Regions from separate parts of the Pseudoalteromonas piscicida genome, predicted to be linked through region 3. Evidence: predicted binding sites of a transcription regulator. Region 3 holds the regulator's gene; each other region holds the start of a gene.

Region 1 (3,951 bases), 1.3 Mb from region 3:
AGGCCAATTTGACCTAATTGGTTTTGTGCTGGGATCAACACTTCATCTCTAAATGCCAACAACCCGCCGATTTTGCCTTTCAAGCTGCCGCTGTCTAACTCAAGTTGCACAACATTTTTATCTTTAATGTCTAGAATTAGTTCTTTATGATTAGGATCTGGGTTGCCTTTCATCGCGAATAAATTAAAAGCACCACCTTGCATCACAAGCGCGTCGCCTGTGCCTAAAAATACGAGCTTCTCGCCATTTTCACCGTCGAGTGTTTCTATATCTACAAGTTCAGCGAGCTCTTTAATTGCTTGATCACGCTCGTTAAGCACACTATGATCTACATTGTTCAGATTGAGTGCCGACTTACTCGCTACTTGTTTATTCAACTCGCTTATTTTTTGAACCAGGTTATTGGCTTCTTCCGAGAAAATATCCAATTGCTCATTCACAATACTATTTTGATCAACAACAATCCCTGACAGCCTATCCATTTGGTTAACAAGGCCTTGAGCGCCTGTCATAAATAAAGAGCGGTTAGTCGTCGATGAAGGCAAGTTAATCGCGCTTTGTAAATTGTTAAACATCGAGTTGATACTCTTGCTCAGACTGTTTGAGTCTTGTGCAAACAACGTATCAACGCGGCTTGCCTCAGTGACAAACTGCTCATAGTAAGATTGATTAGAAATATCACGATTTAATTGCTGCTGCGCAAATTGGTTGATCAAACGCACCGTTTCACCACGACCAACCATGCCACCTATCATTGTTCCGTGTTCAGTCCGTTCACGGATATACCCTTTGGTATTTAGGTTAGCGATGTTTTTACTGGTGGTTTGTAGTAACTCGGAGTTAGCCCTAACCCCTGCTGCACCAATATTTAATAGATCAAATGACATCTCATCTGACTCCCTTTGTTAGCGCATTGGATAAGAAATCGGATACATCAATACGCTTTAAAACTGACTTAATTTTGTTGGCATAATTCGGATCGGTCGCGTAGCCTGCATTTTGAAGCTCACTTAAATAAGCATGACTATCACCAGCCTTATTTAAGGCTTGCTCGTATCTCGGATTACCTTTTAGGAAACTGACATAATCATCAAAGCTTTGTTCTAGCGACTTATAAGCACGGAAATCGGCTTGCTTTTGCACCGGTAACCCTTGCTCAAATTCAAGTGTCGATTTTCTGGCGCTTTCACCACTCCAGCGGCTATCCGCTTTGATATTGAATAGATTAAAACTGCTACTACCATCTTTTTTGCTGATGATGTGTTTACCCCAACCGGTTTCCAGTGCAGCTTGTGCAACCATTACCGCAGGGTTCAGGCCTAGCTTTTTCGCAGCGGTTTGAGCGTATTCCCAAATTCTGTCGACGAATTCCTCAGGAGAGCCAAAGCCTGTTTGTTCATCGCTTGAGATATCAGCCTTAACATCGACAGCCTTCGGTTCGGGTTTATTCACACTCTCATTCGCTGTCGCCTGTCTTTTAACGGAAATATCGCCGTCAGCTCTCATTACTGAGGCAGGCTTATACTTTTCAGAATTAGGAGACAACTGCTGCACAATTAGATCGGCAAGACCTAAGCTGCCCTGCTCAGACAGGTGCATCGAAAGTTGCTGATCATGCATTTCTTCAAAAAATTTGACACCGCTAGAGTTAAACGGACTGTCTTTATCCTCTAGCGCCTCATTCGCTTTACGCATGCTTTGTAACAACATTTGCGTAAAAATAGACTCAAACTGTTGTGCCGCCTTCTTCAATGCCTGATCTGAGGCACCTTGATCTCCAGCACCTTTAAGCGCCTCTTTACGGATCGAATCAAGGTTTCCTAGGTCAAAAAAGCTTTGATTTTTCAATTGGTCGGTGTTCATACACTCAGCACTGTTTGACGTTAATAACTATACAAATAGAAATGCAAAATCCGAGCCAAAAAAAAGCCCCACAATTGTAGGGCTAACTAGTTGATTAATAATGAAACATCAAATGACGACTAATTGACCATTTATCGCACCAGCTTCTTTTAGCGCTTCAAGGATCGCCATTAAATCGCCAGGTGCTGCGCCAACTTGGTTGATTGCCCTAACCAAGTCATCAAGGCTCACGCCGGGGTCAAACACAAACGCTCGAGAGTCATCCTGATTTACATCGATAATACTCTGCTGCGTCACTGCTGTTTCGCCATTCGCCAGCGCATTAGGTTGTGACACATTTTGCTGCTCAGCAATTGTTACGGTAAGGCCGCCATGAGTAATTGCCGCAGGCTGTAGCTTCACATTTTTACCGATAACAATCGTGCCAGTGCGCGAGTTAACGATGATCTTCGCAGCGGTATCCGCTGGTTTAAATTCAAGATTCTCTAACGTAGATAAATACGCAACGCGCTGAGATGGATCTCTTGGTGCAATTACTCGAACTGAGGCTGCATCCATAGGTTTAGCACTGTTTGGTCCAACAAGTCCATTGATAGTATCGGCCAAGCGTTTTGCGGTAGTAAAATCTGGTCTATTCAGGTTAAAGGTAATGTAATCACCCTGAGTAAATGGACTCGGTACCGCTCGCTCCACTGTCGCGCCGTTTGCCACACGACCAACAGTCGGCGTATTGATCACAACTCGACTCCCGTCGGCACCATCAGCGCCCAAGCCACCAACAATCAAACTTCCTTGCGCGATTGCATATACGTTACCATCGACCCCTTTAAGAAAGGTCTGAAGTAAAGTACCGCCTCGTAAACTACCAGCACTACCAATAGATGAAACGGTAACGTCAATGGTTTGGCCGGGTTTAACAAAAGGTGGCAGATCTGCGTGAACCGCTACAGCCGCAACATTTTTAATTTTTGGCTTTAAGCTTGCGGGCATTGTGATCCCAAAGCTATTCAACATCGCTTTAAAGCTTTGCTCGGTAAATCTGGTTTGCTCACCGGTACCAGGCAAGCCTACAACTAGGCCGTAGCCAACCAGTTGGTTTGAACGAACACCTTCAACCATACTGACATCTTTAACTCGCTCAGCAGAAACCAAAGAAGAAAAACCAACCAAGGTAATGGCCGCACCGATAAGCAAAATATTCTTAAGCATATTATTCATTTTCAGCACCTTAAAACGGCATCAGCGCGCTCATGAAGAAACTCGTTAACCAACCTGCACTTTGCACTTCTTGTTGGTCGCCTTTACCTGAGTATTGAATCCTAGCATTTGCCACTCGATTGGACTCAACGGTATTATCTGCCGTTACATCCTGAGGTCTTACTAACCCTTCTAAGCGAATAAATTCCTCGCCAGTATTAAGGGTTAACCACTTTTCACCACGGATCACTAAATTACCGTTAGGCAGTACTCGGGTGACATTGACCGATATATTCCCGAATAAACTATTTGACTGATTTGCTTGAGCATCACCCGAAAATGACGAACTCGACTTTGCACCAAACTGTATTGCTTCCTTTCCTATATTGATAGCATTGCCACCAAGACCGATAACCGGATCAAGACTAGCATCACTAGATTTATCAAGTTGAGAATTCGCAGCTTTGGTCGCTTGAGTCGTTTCTCTGAGTACGATGGTAATAATATCACCGACTCTTAACGCTTTTTTGTCAGCATAAAGGTCATTGGAAAACTGAGTATTAAACAATGATCCTGTTGCCACCATTTGAGCTTGATTATCCTCAGGATAGATAGGTGCATAATACGGATCGTCACGCACCACATTTTTATTTTGTGTTGTACTACATCCAGATAATGCAGCGACCGTTACGATGGCTAAATATAATGCACGCATAATACCCCCTACCCAATTACAGCTGTTGGTTAATGTAGCTCAGCATCTGATCTACCGTTGAAATCACTTTTGAGTTCATTTCATACACGCGCTGTGTCTCAATTAGATTTACAAGCTCTTCGGTCACATTAACATTTGACGTCTCAAGTGCGCCTTGCACAATCTTACCTAACCCT
Region 2 (3,951 bases), 1.4 Mb from region 3:
ATTGCGATGGATATGTTGGGTGAACCACTAGAAGGTGAAAAGTGGTTTAGCGTTATTCAGCGTTCATTTCGGCCACAGCAGGACGATGGTCATGAAGTCTCTCTTAAAGATGGCAGAAGAATTAAGTTAGATATCACCGCACTGACACCAGAACCTGGACAACTCATTTTGATGACAGATCTTACCGAGACGCGTAGGTTGCAAAGTCGTGTCGCGCATATGCAAAGATTAAGTGCATTAGGAAAGATGGTCGCGTCACTGGCGCATCAAGTGCGTACGCCGTTATCGGCTGCGATGTTATATGGTGCAAATCTAGGCGCAGCTAACCTTCCTTCGGCTTCTCGAGAAAAGTTTCACGATAAATTGATGTCTCGACTAAAAGACTTAGAAAGCCAAGTCAACGATATGCTGCTGTTCGCTAAAAGCGGTGAACAACAAGTGGTTGAGCGAGTGTCAATGCAACAGTTATTGAGTGAAGTCAAAGCGGGTGCTGACGCTATGGTTGAGCTTAACCAAGCAAAGTTAGAAGCATTTTTACCTGAGCCAGATATCGAAATATTAGGTAATCGCACTGCGCTTGCAAGTGCGATCCAAAACCTGATCCATAACAGTATTCAAATAATTGGCAGTGCGGCACACATTGAGCTTAAAGCAGAGCGCGAGTCGTGTGGAGAATATGTACGTATTTCAGTTATTGATAATGGGCCTGGCATTGATGAAACCTTAGTAGACAAGTTGTTCGAACCATTTTTTACAACCAAGTCACAGGGGACTGGGCTAGGACTTGCGGTGGTTAATTCGGTCGCTAACGCACATAAAGGGTTTGCGCAGGCAGACAACGTTGAAGGTAAGGGCGCGCGTTTTAGCTTGGTACTACCACTAATTGAGGCGGAGGAACTATGAGTAACAGAGTTTTAGTTGTTGAAGATGACGCAGGCTTAAGAGAAGCGCTCATCGATACATTGCAGCTTTCAAATATCGAGTGCGTAGAAGCAAGTTGTGCGGAGCAAGCCGTTTTATTGCTAAAGCAAGAAACCTTTTCTTTGGTGGTGAGTGATGTGCAAATGGGTGCCATGAGTGGGCTTGATTTGTTAAAGACCATTAAACTCAATTATCCCGAATTGCCGGTATTGATGATGACAGCATACGCGACCATTGATGATGCGGTTGAGGCGATGAGATTGGGTGCTATCGACTATATGGCCAAGCCATTTGCGCCCGAAGTATTGCTCAATATGGTTGGCCGTTATTTACCTGAGAAGGAAAAAGAGACAGACGGACCCATTGTTGCCGATCCCAAGAGTACTAAACTACTTGAACTGGCTGCAAAAGTAGCTAAGTCGGATGCCAGCGTCATGGTACTTGGACCAAGCGGTTCAGGTAAAGAGGTGTTGGCTCGCTATATTCACGATAAATCAGACAGAGCAGACGAGCCTTTTATTGCAATTAACTGCGCTGCAATCCCAGAAAATATGCTTGAAGCAACCTTATTTGGCTACGAGAAGGGGGCGTTTACAGGTGCCATTCAGGCGTGTCCTGGAAAATTTGAGCAAGCACAAAAGGGAACGATTTTGCTTGATGAGATCACAGAGATGGATTTGGGATTACAAGCAAAATTACTTCGCGTGTTACAAGAGCGCGAGGTAGAGCGTTTAGGTAGCAGAAAAACTATCTCACTGGATGTCAGAGTGTTAGCAACCAGTAACCGCGATTTAAAAGAAGCAGTGGATGATGGGGTATTTAGAGAAGATTTATATTATCGCCTCAATGTTTTCCCGCTAGAGTGGTTGCCACTGAAAGACAGAGCGGGTGATATTGCTGTGTTAGCTGAACATTTGTTGCTAAGGCATACGCAAAAAGCAGGCAAGCCAACGCCTATATTAAGCAGTGATGCAAAGCGTAAGCTCAGTTCGCACAGTTGGCCTGGAAACGTAAGGGAGCTGGACAACGTTATTCAACGTGCATTGATTTTGTTTCAAGGTAATGAAATTCAAGAAGATGATATTTTTATCGAAAACTTCTCGCCGATGGCTTTGATTGAGTCAGCAGCACTTGCAAACCGTGAAGCACCAGCTTTATTGGAGCGCTCGCAAGGTGATGATGAGATCATTAGCTATAAAGATGAGTTACAGGATAAAGAACACCAAATTATTTTAGATACGCTGGCAAAGTTTAACGGTAAACGTAAAGAAGTGGCGGAGGTATTGGGGATGAGTCCTCGCACGCTTCGCTATAAGCTGGCGAAAATGCGAGACTTAGGGATTGCGCTACCCGCTTAACCTAAGTAACCTGAGCTTAAATACAATGAGTTAGCTCATTCCTTATCCAAACCTCAGGTTAAGTTTTATATGTCAATTCAAATTTAATTAGGTGCCTATAAGGGTCACAGACTCGGGCACCTAGTTTTCATTTCTATACACTGCCAATTTTTCGACATACTCAATTTTATATAAGTCATTGAAAATAAATAACTTTAAGTTGGCACGTTTTCTGCTTTATTAAGGGTAACTAAGAGTTATTTTGAGTAAAGCATCATGAAAGTACAATCTTCAGCGCTATTTCAAGAAATGCAGGCAATGGCTGCAGAAGCGACGAGAAATACACAGCCATCAGTGCAGCCAGTTAAGACGGCAGCATCTTCGTCGGCTCAGTTTGGCGATTTACTCTCAGACGCAATTAATACAGTTCACGGCTTACAACAAGAAGCGAAACAAAAAGTCACCGCAGTTGAAATGGGTGACAGAAGTGTTTCTCTTGCAGAAGCCATGATAGCGAAACAAAAATCATCGGTCGCTTTTGAGGCAACGGTACAAGTTCGTAATAAACTTGTTGAGGCCTATAAAGAAATCATGAGCATGCCAGTTTAATTGAGTGACTGTGGAGAGTAATCGTGGCTACTAATCAATCAACAGATCTTACGCTTTCCGACGCAGCGCTGAATAATGACAGCGGTTCGGATGAGCAACAAGAGCAAAAATCAGGCTACTTCAGTGCGCTAAGCGGTGTTGATATGTTGCGCCAGGTTACTCTGGTGATTGCCCTCGCTATTTGTTTAGCAATCGCAATCTTTATTATCATTTGGGCGCGCCAACCAGATATGCGTCCACTTGGTAAATACCCAACAGAAGAGCTTGTTGAAACGTTAGACTTTCTAGATCAACAGAAAATTGAATACCAACTAGATGGTAATACCATTTTAGTTGCTGAGTCGGACTATCAAGACATAAAACTGCGTATGGCGCGTGACGGCTTTACCCAGTCTCCGAGTTCTGGCACTGATATTCTGATGCAGGATATGGGTTTTGGTGTTAGCCAACGTCTTGAAAGAGAGCGCTTAAAACATAGCCGTGAGCAACAACTTGCGAGAACAATCGAAGAGTTACAAGATGTAAACCGCGCAAAAGTGTTACTTGCAATACCAAAAGAAAACGTCTTTGCACGTCGCGAGAAAAAGCCCTCAGCAACCGTAGTTATAACCCTTAAACGTGGCAAAACGCTTGGTGGCGAAGAGGTTGACTCAATCGTAGACATCGTGGCATCAGCAGTGCAAGGCCTAGAGCCTTCACGCGTGACCGTAACCGATCAAAACGGCCGTCTACTCAACTCTGGTTCTCAAGACTCTTTGGCTGCACGTTCGAGAAAAGAGTATGAAATTGAACGTAAACGTGAACAAGAATACCTAGAAAAAATTGATAGCATCCTGATCCCAACTGTAGGTCTTGGTAACTTTACGGCGCAGGTCGACTTAACAATGGACTTCAGTGCAGTTGAAGAAACGCAAAAACGTTATAACCCGGATTTACCTGCGGTTCGTAGTGAAACGACCTATGAAGAAAATAATATTGGTGGTTTAGCTGTGGGTATTCCAGGAGCACTCACCAATCAACCGCCAACAAACTCGAATATCCCAGAGATTGCAGGGCAAGGCAGCAATGGCCAAAGTGCAACACC
Region 3 (3,951 bases):
AGCAACACTATATGAAAACAATACCTTAATATTAGAGGGCAATGTACTGGCAAAGAATTTAACACCTAATGCCATGATCACTGATATCAATGCCGATAATGTACGAGTTGAAATTAAGCAAAAATTGATGAAGTCGGAACATCCTGTCGTTATCACAGGTCCTAGTCTTAGGATCACAGGTAAAGGACTACATGCGGATCTGCAAAAGCAAGTGATCGAACTCATCAACCACACAAAGACAATTTATTATGACCAGTAAAATCATTAACAAACTAGTTTTCATCGGCTTGCTTGCAAGTTCTACTCTGGCAGTTGCTGCAGAACAAAATGAAGTCATTATTGATGCTGGCCGTCAGCAAGCTCAGCTGCAAAGCAATATCGGTATTTTTGAACAGAATGTCGTCATTATTCATGGCAACAGAAAAATAAATGCCGATCGCCTAGAAGTACATCGCCGTGCCGAACTTGGCACCAATAAACAGCTGCTTGTTGCAACTGGCAGCCCAGCCACTTTTAGCGAACGTCAACCTGATGGTAATTTGCTAGAAGCAAAAGCAAATGAAATTCGTTACGACGTTGCGAAGGGCACCTTAGTCATTTCTGGCGATGCGGAAATCAATCAAACTGGGCAAAAGATAAATGCGCAGGTCATCACTTATGACATTGAAAAACAATTGATCAGTGCAGAGCGCTCAGATCAGGAAGATTCTCGTGTCAGAACCATCCTTGTTCCTGTGGATGATAAAAAAGACGCAAAAGACAAAAAAGCGCAGGAAGAAGGTAATAATTAATGAGCGAGCTCAAAGCAACTGGTTTAGCAAAGAGTTATAAAGGTCGCCAAGTCGTTAAGAATGTTGGCTTAAGTGTTCAAGCTGGCAGTATTGTAGGCTTGTTGGGACCAAATGGCGCAGGCAAAACCACTACTTTTTACATGATTGTAGGGCTAGTACCAAGCGACAAAGGCTTTATTCAGATTGATGACGAAGATATCACTTTGCTGCCGATGCACAGCCGTGCACGACTCGGCATTGGCTATCTACCACAAGAGTCTTCAATCTTTAGAAAACTCACTGTCTATCAAAATTTGATGGCGATTTTAGAAACTCGAAAAGACTTATCTAAAGTTGAAAGAGAAGCTGAACTAAACGAGTTACTAGATGAATTTAATATTCAACACATTCGTGATTCACAGGGCATGGCATTGTCGGGAGGTGAGAGAAGACGAGTAGAAATTGCTCGCGCTTTAGCCGCAAACCCAAAGTTTATCCTGTTAGATGAACCTTTTGCTGGTGTTGATCCTATTTCGGTGTTAGATATAAAGACGATAATAGAGCACCTAAAAAACCGCGGTATCGGTGTGTTAATCACCGACCATAATGTTAGAGAAACACTGGACGTATGTGAAAAGGCCTACATCGTTTCACATGGTGAGTTAATCGCTGCAGGCACGCCAGAACATGTTTTGGCAGATCAAACCGTAAGAGATGTCTACCTAGGCGAACAATTCAAGCTATAGTTAAGACGTAGTATTAATAACTGTTAAAAAGGATTGTTAGAGATACATGAGGCAATCATTACAGCTGCGCATGGGGCAGCAACTTACAATGACTCCGCAACTGCAACAAGCCATTCGCTTGCTGCAGCTTAGTACCTTGGATCTGCAACAAGAAATACAAGAAGCATTAGACAGCAATCCATTGTTGGAAGTGGAAGAAGGTGATAATACTGACGGCGAAAATGCTGACCAACACGGCCAAGAAAAGAGCAGCGCTGACGATAATCAAGATTCAGGCGATGAAGTGCCTGTTAGTGACTATGAAATAGACTCAGATACCGCCATGAGCAAAGACACTGTGAGTGATGACCTTGCCATGGATGTCACTTGGGATGAGTACATGAGTGCAGCGCCGGCTGCAAGTTCAGGCCCTCTGCCTGATGACGATAATGTTTATCAAGGGGAAACCTCTGAATCTCTCCATGATTATCTCATGTGGCAACTCGAACTGACGCCATTTAGCCCAACCGATAGAGCTATCGCGATTGCGATTATTGAAGCGGTAGACCTGTCAGGCATTTTAACCTTATCTTGCGAAGACATTTTAGAAAGCATTAATGACGAAAATAGCGAAGAGCCTATTGAGCTGGATGAAGTCGAAGCCGTACTCAAACGCATTCAACTTTTTGACCCTGTCGGTATCGCAGCGCGCAGTTTACAAGAATGCTTGTGTATTCAGCTAAATCAATTCGCTCCAGATACGCCATGGATTGCCGAAACGAAAATGATCCTGACAGAGCATATCGACTTGCTTGCCAGCCGTGACTATCGAACTTTGGCAAAGAAAACGCGCCTTAAAGAGGCGGACCTCAAAGAGGTCATGACGTTAATTCATAGTCTTAATCCAAAGCCAGCGGCAAGCATTATTCATGAAGAGCCTGAATATGTTATCCCTGACGTATCGGTGAAAAAAGTAAAAGGTCGTTGGGTCGTAGAGCTAAATCCTGATGCTATGCCTAAAATAAGAGTAAACGACCATTATGCTGCCATGTCTAGAACGGCGAAATCCAGCACGGATAGTCAGTTTATTCGCTCACATTTACAAGAAGCAAAGTGGTTTATTAAAAGCTTAGAAAGCCGCAATGATACTTTATTAAAAGTTACCAATTGCATTGTGCAACAACAACAGGCATTCTTTGAACATGGCCCCGAAGCAATGCGCCCTATGGTGCTAAATGATGTTGCTGAAATGGTTGAGATGCATGAGTCCACAATTTCACGAGTAACGACACAAAAATACATGCATACACCACGGGGAATATTTGAGCTGAAGTATTTCTTCTCTAGCCATGTAAGTACAGAAAATGGAGGTGAGTGCTCTTCTACAGCAATTAGAGCACTTATCAAAAAGCTGATAGCTGCAGAAAATACTGCTAAGCCATTGAGTGACAGCAAAATTGCAGATATCTTAGCTGAGCAAGGAATTAAGGTAGCGAGACGCACGATTGCAAAATATCGTGAATCCCTAGCCATTCCACCGTCAAATCAGCGTAAAAGCTTGATATAAGACGTAAAACCCAAGAAGGAAAAATGCTTATGCAACTAAATCTAACTGGTCGCCATGTAGAAATTACTGACTCATTAAGAGACTATGTCACCAACAAGTTTGCGAAGCTAGAAAGGCACTTTGATCATATCAATAACGTGCATGTGATCCTTGATGTCGAGAAACTAGTACAAAAAGCAGAAGCAACATTACACGTAAACGGCGGCGAGCTATTTGCATCAACAGAGCATCAAGATATGTATGCCGCAATTGATGGCCTTATCGACAAGCTAGATCGTCAAGTTATTAAACACAAAGAGAAGCTCACTCGACACTAAAATGAAATTAAGTGAATTAGTGAACAAGGACTGCAGTAAAGCTGCGGTCCTTTTTAATAGCAAAAAACGTATTTTAGAATACATCAGCGAACTGGCTCATAGCCAAATTCCGAATGCCAGTCAACATGCTATCTTGGACGCTTTAATGGCGCGAGAGAAATTAGGCAGCACAGGGATCGGTAAAGGCATTGCTATTCCCCATGGTCGACTTGAAGGTTTGGATAAAATCCTTGCAATGGTCCTTGTCAGCGAACAAGGGATCCAGTTTGAAGCCATAGATAAGCAGCCTGTCGATATTTTTGTCGCGTTCATCGTACCTGAAGGTGATAATCAACAGCACCTGAAGACCTTAGCGGCGATTGCTGATACACTCAAAGACAAGTCTTTTTGTAAAATGCTCAGGCAAGCAAAAAGTGATGATGAGTTATATGCAGTGATCCAAGGTGAATCTGATGAGTGATGAAGAAAAAGGACTCGAGCTTATCATTATCAGTGGCCGCTCAGGCTCTGGTAAATCTGTAGCGCTTCGAGTATTGGAAGACTTAGGCTACTATTGTGTAGATAATATTCCG
Region 4 (3,951 bases), 790 kb from region 3:
CGCCATTTTGGACGGCGTATCGCAGCTATGTCGGCGAAGCGAACGACTCTTGGCATACTCCAGGTCACAGCGGTGGTTCGAGCTTTAGAAACTCTCCTTATATCAAAGATTTTTATCAATTCTATGGCCGTAATGTATTTGTCGGAGACTTGTCTGTATCGGTTGATTCGTTAGGTTCATTGTCAGACAGCACCAATACCATTGGCCGCGCTCAGGAATCCGCAGCGGCAACGTTTGAGGTTAAACGCACCTACTTCGTGACCAACGGTTCGTCCACCTCGAATAAAATCATTTTGCAAACCCTCCTTCGCAAGGGCGATAAGGTGATCATCGACCGCAACTGTCATAAGTCTGTGCACTATGGCATTTTGCAATCGGCCAGTTTCCCTATCTATTTATCGAGTATCTTAAATCCAAAATATGGCATATTCGCACCGCCTTCACTGGCCGATATTAAGCAAGCGATTGAACAAAATACCGATGCAAAACTACTGGTGCTCACAGGCTGTACCTATGATGGTTTGCTGAGCGACCTGAAACAAGTCGTAGAATTTGCCCATCAGCATGGCATCAAAGTCTTTATTGATGAAGCTTGGTTTGCTTACTCGCTATTTCACCCTAGCTTGCGCCATTACTCCGCCATTCATGCAGGTGCCGATTATGTCACTCATTCGGCGCATAAAGTCGTATCGGCATTTTCGCAGGCGTCTTATATCCATATTAATGACCCTGATTTTGATGCTGATTTCTTCCGTGAGATTTACAGTATCTACGCCAGCACCTCGCCCAAATACCAGCTTATTGCGTCTTTGGATGTGTGCCAAAAGCAGTTAGAGATGGAAGGCTATAAGTTACTCAATGCGCTGCTGAACCATGTTGCAGAGTTTAAACAGCAGATGGCCTCGCTCAAACATATTAAAGTGCTTGATAAGCAAGACTTTATGAACATATTCCCACATTTCAGTGGCGATAATATGGGGCATGATCCGCTTAAAATCCTCATCGATATTAGTGAGCTGCCATACTCATTAAAGGATATTCATAAGTTCCTGCTGGACGAAATTGGGCTGGAGATTGAGAAATACACCCATAGTACCATCTTAGTCTTACTGACGTTGGGTGGTACACGCTCAAAGATCATTCGTTTATACAATGCCTTAAAGAAACTTGATGGCGGCAAGGTAAAACTATCGAAGTCAACGCGACGCTCGCGCTTACCAGAGAATTTACCCGCTATTGACCTTGCTTGTATCCCTAGCGATGCCTTCTACGGCGAGCGTGAATCTGTACCTATTAGCAAGAGCAACAACCGTATTTGTGCAGGTTTAGTCACCCCGTATCCTCCGGGTATTCCGCTTTTGGTGCCGGGTCAACATATTACCCAAGAGCATATTGAATATCTCAAGGAACTGGCAGGCCAAGGGTTGACCATTCAAGGTAGTTTCGATGGTGAGATCTACGTGCTTAAAGAAGACAAATAACGCGAGCTAATATCATTGTCCAGTACTAGGCAGCCATGTTGTAAGATATCGCAGCCTAGTATAAACAACTTAAAGCGCTTTATTTTTCTTACCATATCCCCAATGGCTAACTCACTGCTCTAATTTTTATCTCCTACTTATTTAAGCTCTCTTCTGGCACATCTATTGCTTATAAAACCACAGATGTCATTTTTTTGATTTGGAGTTTTGTATGGAATTTGCGTTACTTGCTATTTTGGCTTTAGTGGTCGTTGCTTCCATTGTCGCTTCTAAGTACACCGATGTGGGTGGCAATCCTTATCCATTTAATCGTAAAGAGTCTGTTTTTACCACCGTTGAAGCATCGTTTCTACATTTACTAGAACGTGCCGTTGGCGATAGATATAAAATCGTAAGTCGCATTAAGCTCATTGATGTGATTGAGTGCAAACCGGGTATATCTCCAAAAGCACGTCGTGCAGCGGTAACTAAAGCTAAGAATAAGCAATTAGATTATGTTTTGGTAGACAAAGAGACACTGAAAATTGTTGCCGCTGTTGATTTAGTCAATAACTCCAACAAAAATGGCCATAAGGCGCAAAAAGATTGGTTTGTCAGTGGCGCACTGGAGTCTGCGGGGATTCCACATATTCGCATGAAAATCAAAAGTGGCTACCAAAGCGCCGAGGTTCGCGCAGCAATCTTATTCAAGCTTGGCCAAAAAGTGGAGATGCCAAAGAAAACCAGAAACCGCACCTACAAACCTGCGGTACTGTCTCCTTCACAGGCAAAAGCACAGTCAACTCAGTTGGCAGAAATCTAGCAAAGCGGGCGCCAGCCCGTTTTTTGTTTTACCTATCAAAACCCCTTTCGTATAATAAGAGTAATTTTGACACTGGGGCTTTCCCCACCACAAATTAGGAATCTTTGATGAAAGTAGGCATTATCGGCGCAATGGAGCAAGAAGTTACCATTTTGCGTAACACCATGGAAAACCCGCAAACATTGACCAAAGGTGGCTTTACTTTTTATACCGGTAAACTGGCTGGTCTTGACGTAACGCTTGTACAGTCTGGCATTGGTAAAGTAGCAGCGACGGTTGCGACAACTTTGCTTATCGACAACTTTGCGCCAGATTGCGTGATCAACACGGGTTCAGCTGGTGGTTTTGAACCATCACTAAACGTCGGCGATGTGGTTATTTCAAATGAAGTACGTCATCATGACGTTGATGTTACTGCGTTTGGCTATGAAATTGGTCAAGTTCCGCAAATGCCTGCTGCGTTCACTTCGCATGCAAAATTAGTTGAAGCAGCAGAGCAAAGCGTACATGAGCTTGAGGGCATCCAAACTATGGTTGGTTTGATCTGTACGGGTGACTCGTTTATGTGCGATCCGGTACGCATCGATAAGGCACGCGCAGACTTCCCTACGATGTTAGCAGTAGAAATGGAAGGCGCGGCAATTGCGCAAGCTTGTCATTCTTTAAACACGCCATTTGTTGTGATCCGCTCGCTATCTGATATCGCCGGCAAAGAATCACCGCAATCATTCGAAGAGTATCTAGAAGTCGCTTCTGTTAACTCTTCTAAGATGGTAATGGCACTACTTAATAAGCTGGATAAGGTTACGCTTTAGTGCTCGACAGCTTGCTTCAGGCCCATGAGGGCCTGATCATCTTCTTACTGGCAGTCTTTGCCAGCCTTGGGGTAAGGTTATCTACGCTTTATCACCCTAATCTTATTCTTAGCCTGATTTTTAAAGCGATTGCAGAAAGAGTCTATCGCCCTAAAGCCGCTTCTAGTTATCAGCTTTTATCCGGCACACTCGGCTTCCTCCTGCCAATATTGACTATCACTGTTTTAACTCACGCAATCATTAGCTTTGCTTTTTATCCCAATTGGCTCGGCGGGCTGGTATTGTTTTTATGCTTGGACATTAGTCATGAAAGCCGCGCGAAACGTATTTCCACGCTGATAAAATCAAAACAAAAAGTCACGGCAAGAGCCGTGTTGCAGGGAATGGTAGCAAGAGATGTAGAAAAGCTAACAGAGCTTGGTATTTGTAAAGCCGCCATAGATAGCGCCGCACTAAATACCCTGCGCCATTTTTTTGTCATTGCTTTACTGTATCTAACGGCAGGCCCCTATCTCGCGCTATTTTATAAGCTATTATTGCTATGCGACCATGCCTGGCGGCAAGTAATGCCCCCTCAAGCCGTTTTATGGCAAGCCTTTCCCGCGTGATTTGGCTCATTGAGTTTGTACCTATTCGGTTATTAATTACCTGCTTTTCGTTGCTACTTAGACCAAAGCAAACTTGGCACTACATCAAATACTACGGCCGTCACTTTAGCCAAACAAATACTGGATGGGCACTGAGCTTTTTTGCCGCAAATTTAAATACACAGCTCGCAGGACCCCGTTTTTATTTCGGTGAACGTTATGATGTGATGCGGGTAGGTGCAAAAGCGCAGCCCACAGCTGAACAT

Evidence for each region. Region 3 encodes sigma-54, which starts transcription at its own class of promoters, with help from an activator protein. Its sites were predicted from a motif close to GTTGGCACGNNNNTNGNNT; they were not measured.
Region 1: the regulator sigma-54 is predicted to act here: its motif matches at 1,905-1,923, upstream of flgJ (flagellar assembly peptidoglycan hydrolase FlgJ).
Region 2: the regulator sigma-54 is predicted to act here: its motif matches at 2,478-2,496, upstream of fliE (flagellar hook-basal body complex protein FliE).
Region 4: the regulator sigma-54 is predicted to act here: its motif matches at 1,634-1,652, upstream of B1L02_RS13560 (DUF2726 domain-containing protein).

What each region holds. Positions count from the first base shown of each region.
Region 1 covers NZ_CP021646.1:2,373,744-2,377,694, forward strand. Annotated here, with positions in the region: gene flgK (flagellar hook-associated protein FlgK) at 1-887, opposite strand, end outside; gene flgJ (flagellar assembly peptidoglycan hydrolase FlgJ) at 889-1,863, opposite strand; gene B1L02_RS11120 (flagellar basal body P-ring protein FlgI) at 1,972-3,072, opposite strand; gene flgH (flagellar basal body L-ring protein FlgH) at 3,092-3,775, opposite strand; gene flgG (flagellar basal-body rod protein FlgG) at 3,792-3,951, opposite strand, start outside.
Region 2 covers NZ_CP021646.1:2,323,369-2,327,319, reverse strand. Annotated here, with positions in the region: gene B1L02_RS10885 (sensor histidine kinase) at 1-903, shown strand, start outside; gene B1L02_RS10880 (sigma-54-dependent transcriptional regulator) at 900-2,279, shown strand; gene fliE (flagellar hook-basal body complex protein FliE) at 2,535-2,867, shown strand; gene fliF (flagellar basal-body MS-ring/collar protein FliF) at 2,888-3,951, shown strand, end outside.
Region 3 covers NZ_CP021646.1:3,696,910-3,700,860, forward strand. Annotated here, with positions in the region: gene lptC (LPS export ABC transporter periplasmic protein LptC) at 1-259, shown strand, start outside; gene lptA (lipopolysaccharide transport periplasmic protein LptA) at 249-791, shown strand; gene lptB (LPS export ABC transporter ATP-binding protein) at 791-1,516, shown strand; gene B1L02_RS17020 (RNA polymerase factor sigma-54) at 1,563-3,062, shown strand; gene hpf (ribosome hibernation promoting factor) at 3,092-3,379, shown strand; gene ptsN (PTS IIA-like nitrogen regulatory protein PtsN) at 3,381-3,839, shown strand; gene rapZ (RNase adapter RapZ) at 3,832-3,951, shown strand, end outside.
Region 4 covers NZ_CP021646.1:2,910,519-2,914,469, forward strand. Annotated here, with positions in the region: gene B1L02_RS13555 (aminotransferase class V-fold PLP-dependent enzyme) at 1-1,481, shown strand, start outside; gene B1L02_RS13560 (DUF2726 domain-containing protein) at 1,693-2,283, shown strand; gene mtnN (5'-methylthioadenosine/S-adenosylhomocysteine nucleosidase) at 2,391-3,098, shown strand; gene B1L02_RS24930 (cobalamin biosynthesis protein) at 3,098-3,706, shown strand; gene B1L02_RS24935 (cobalamin biosynthesis protein) at 3,685-3,951, shown strand, end outside.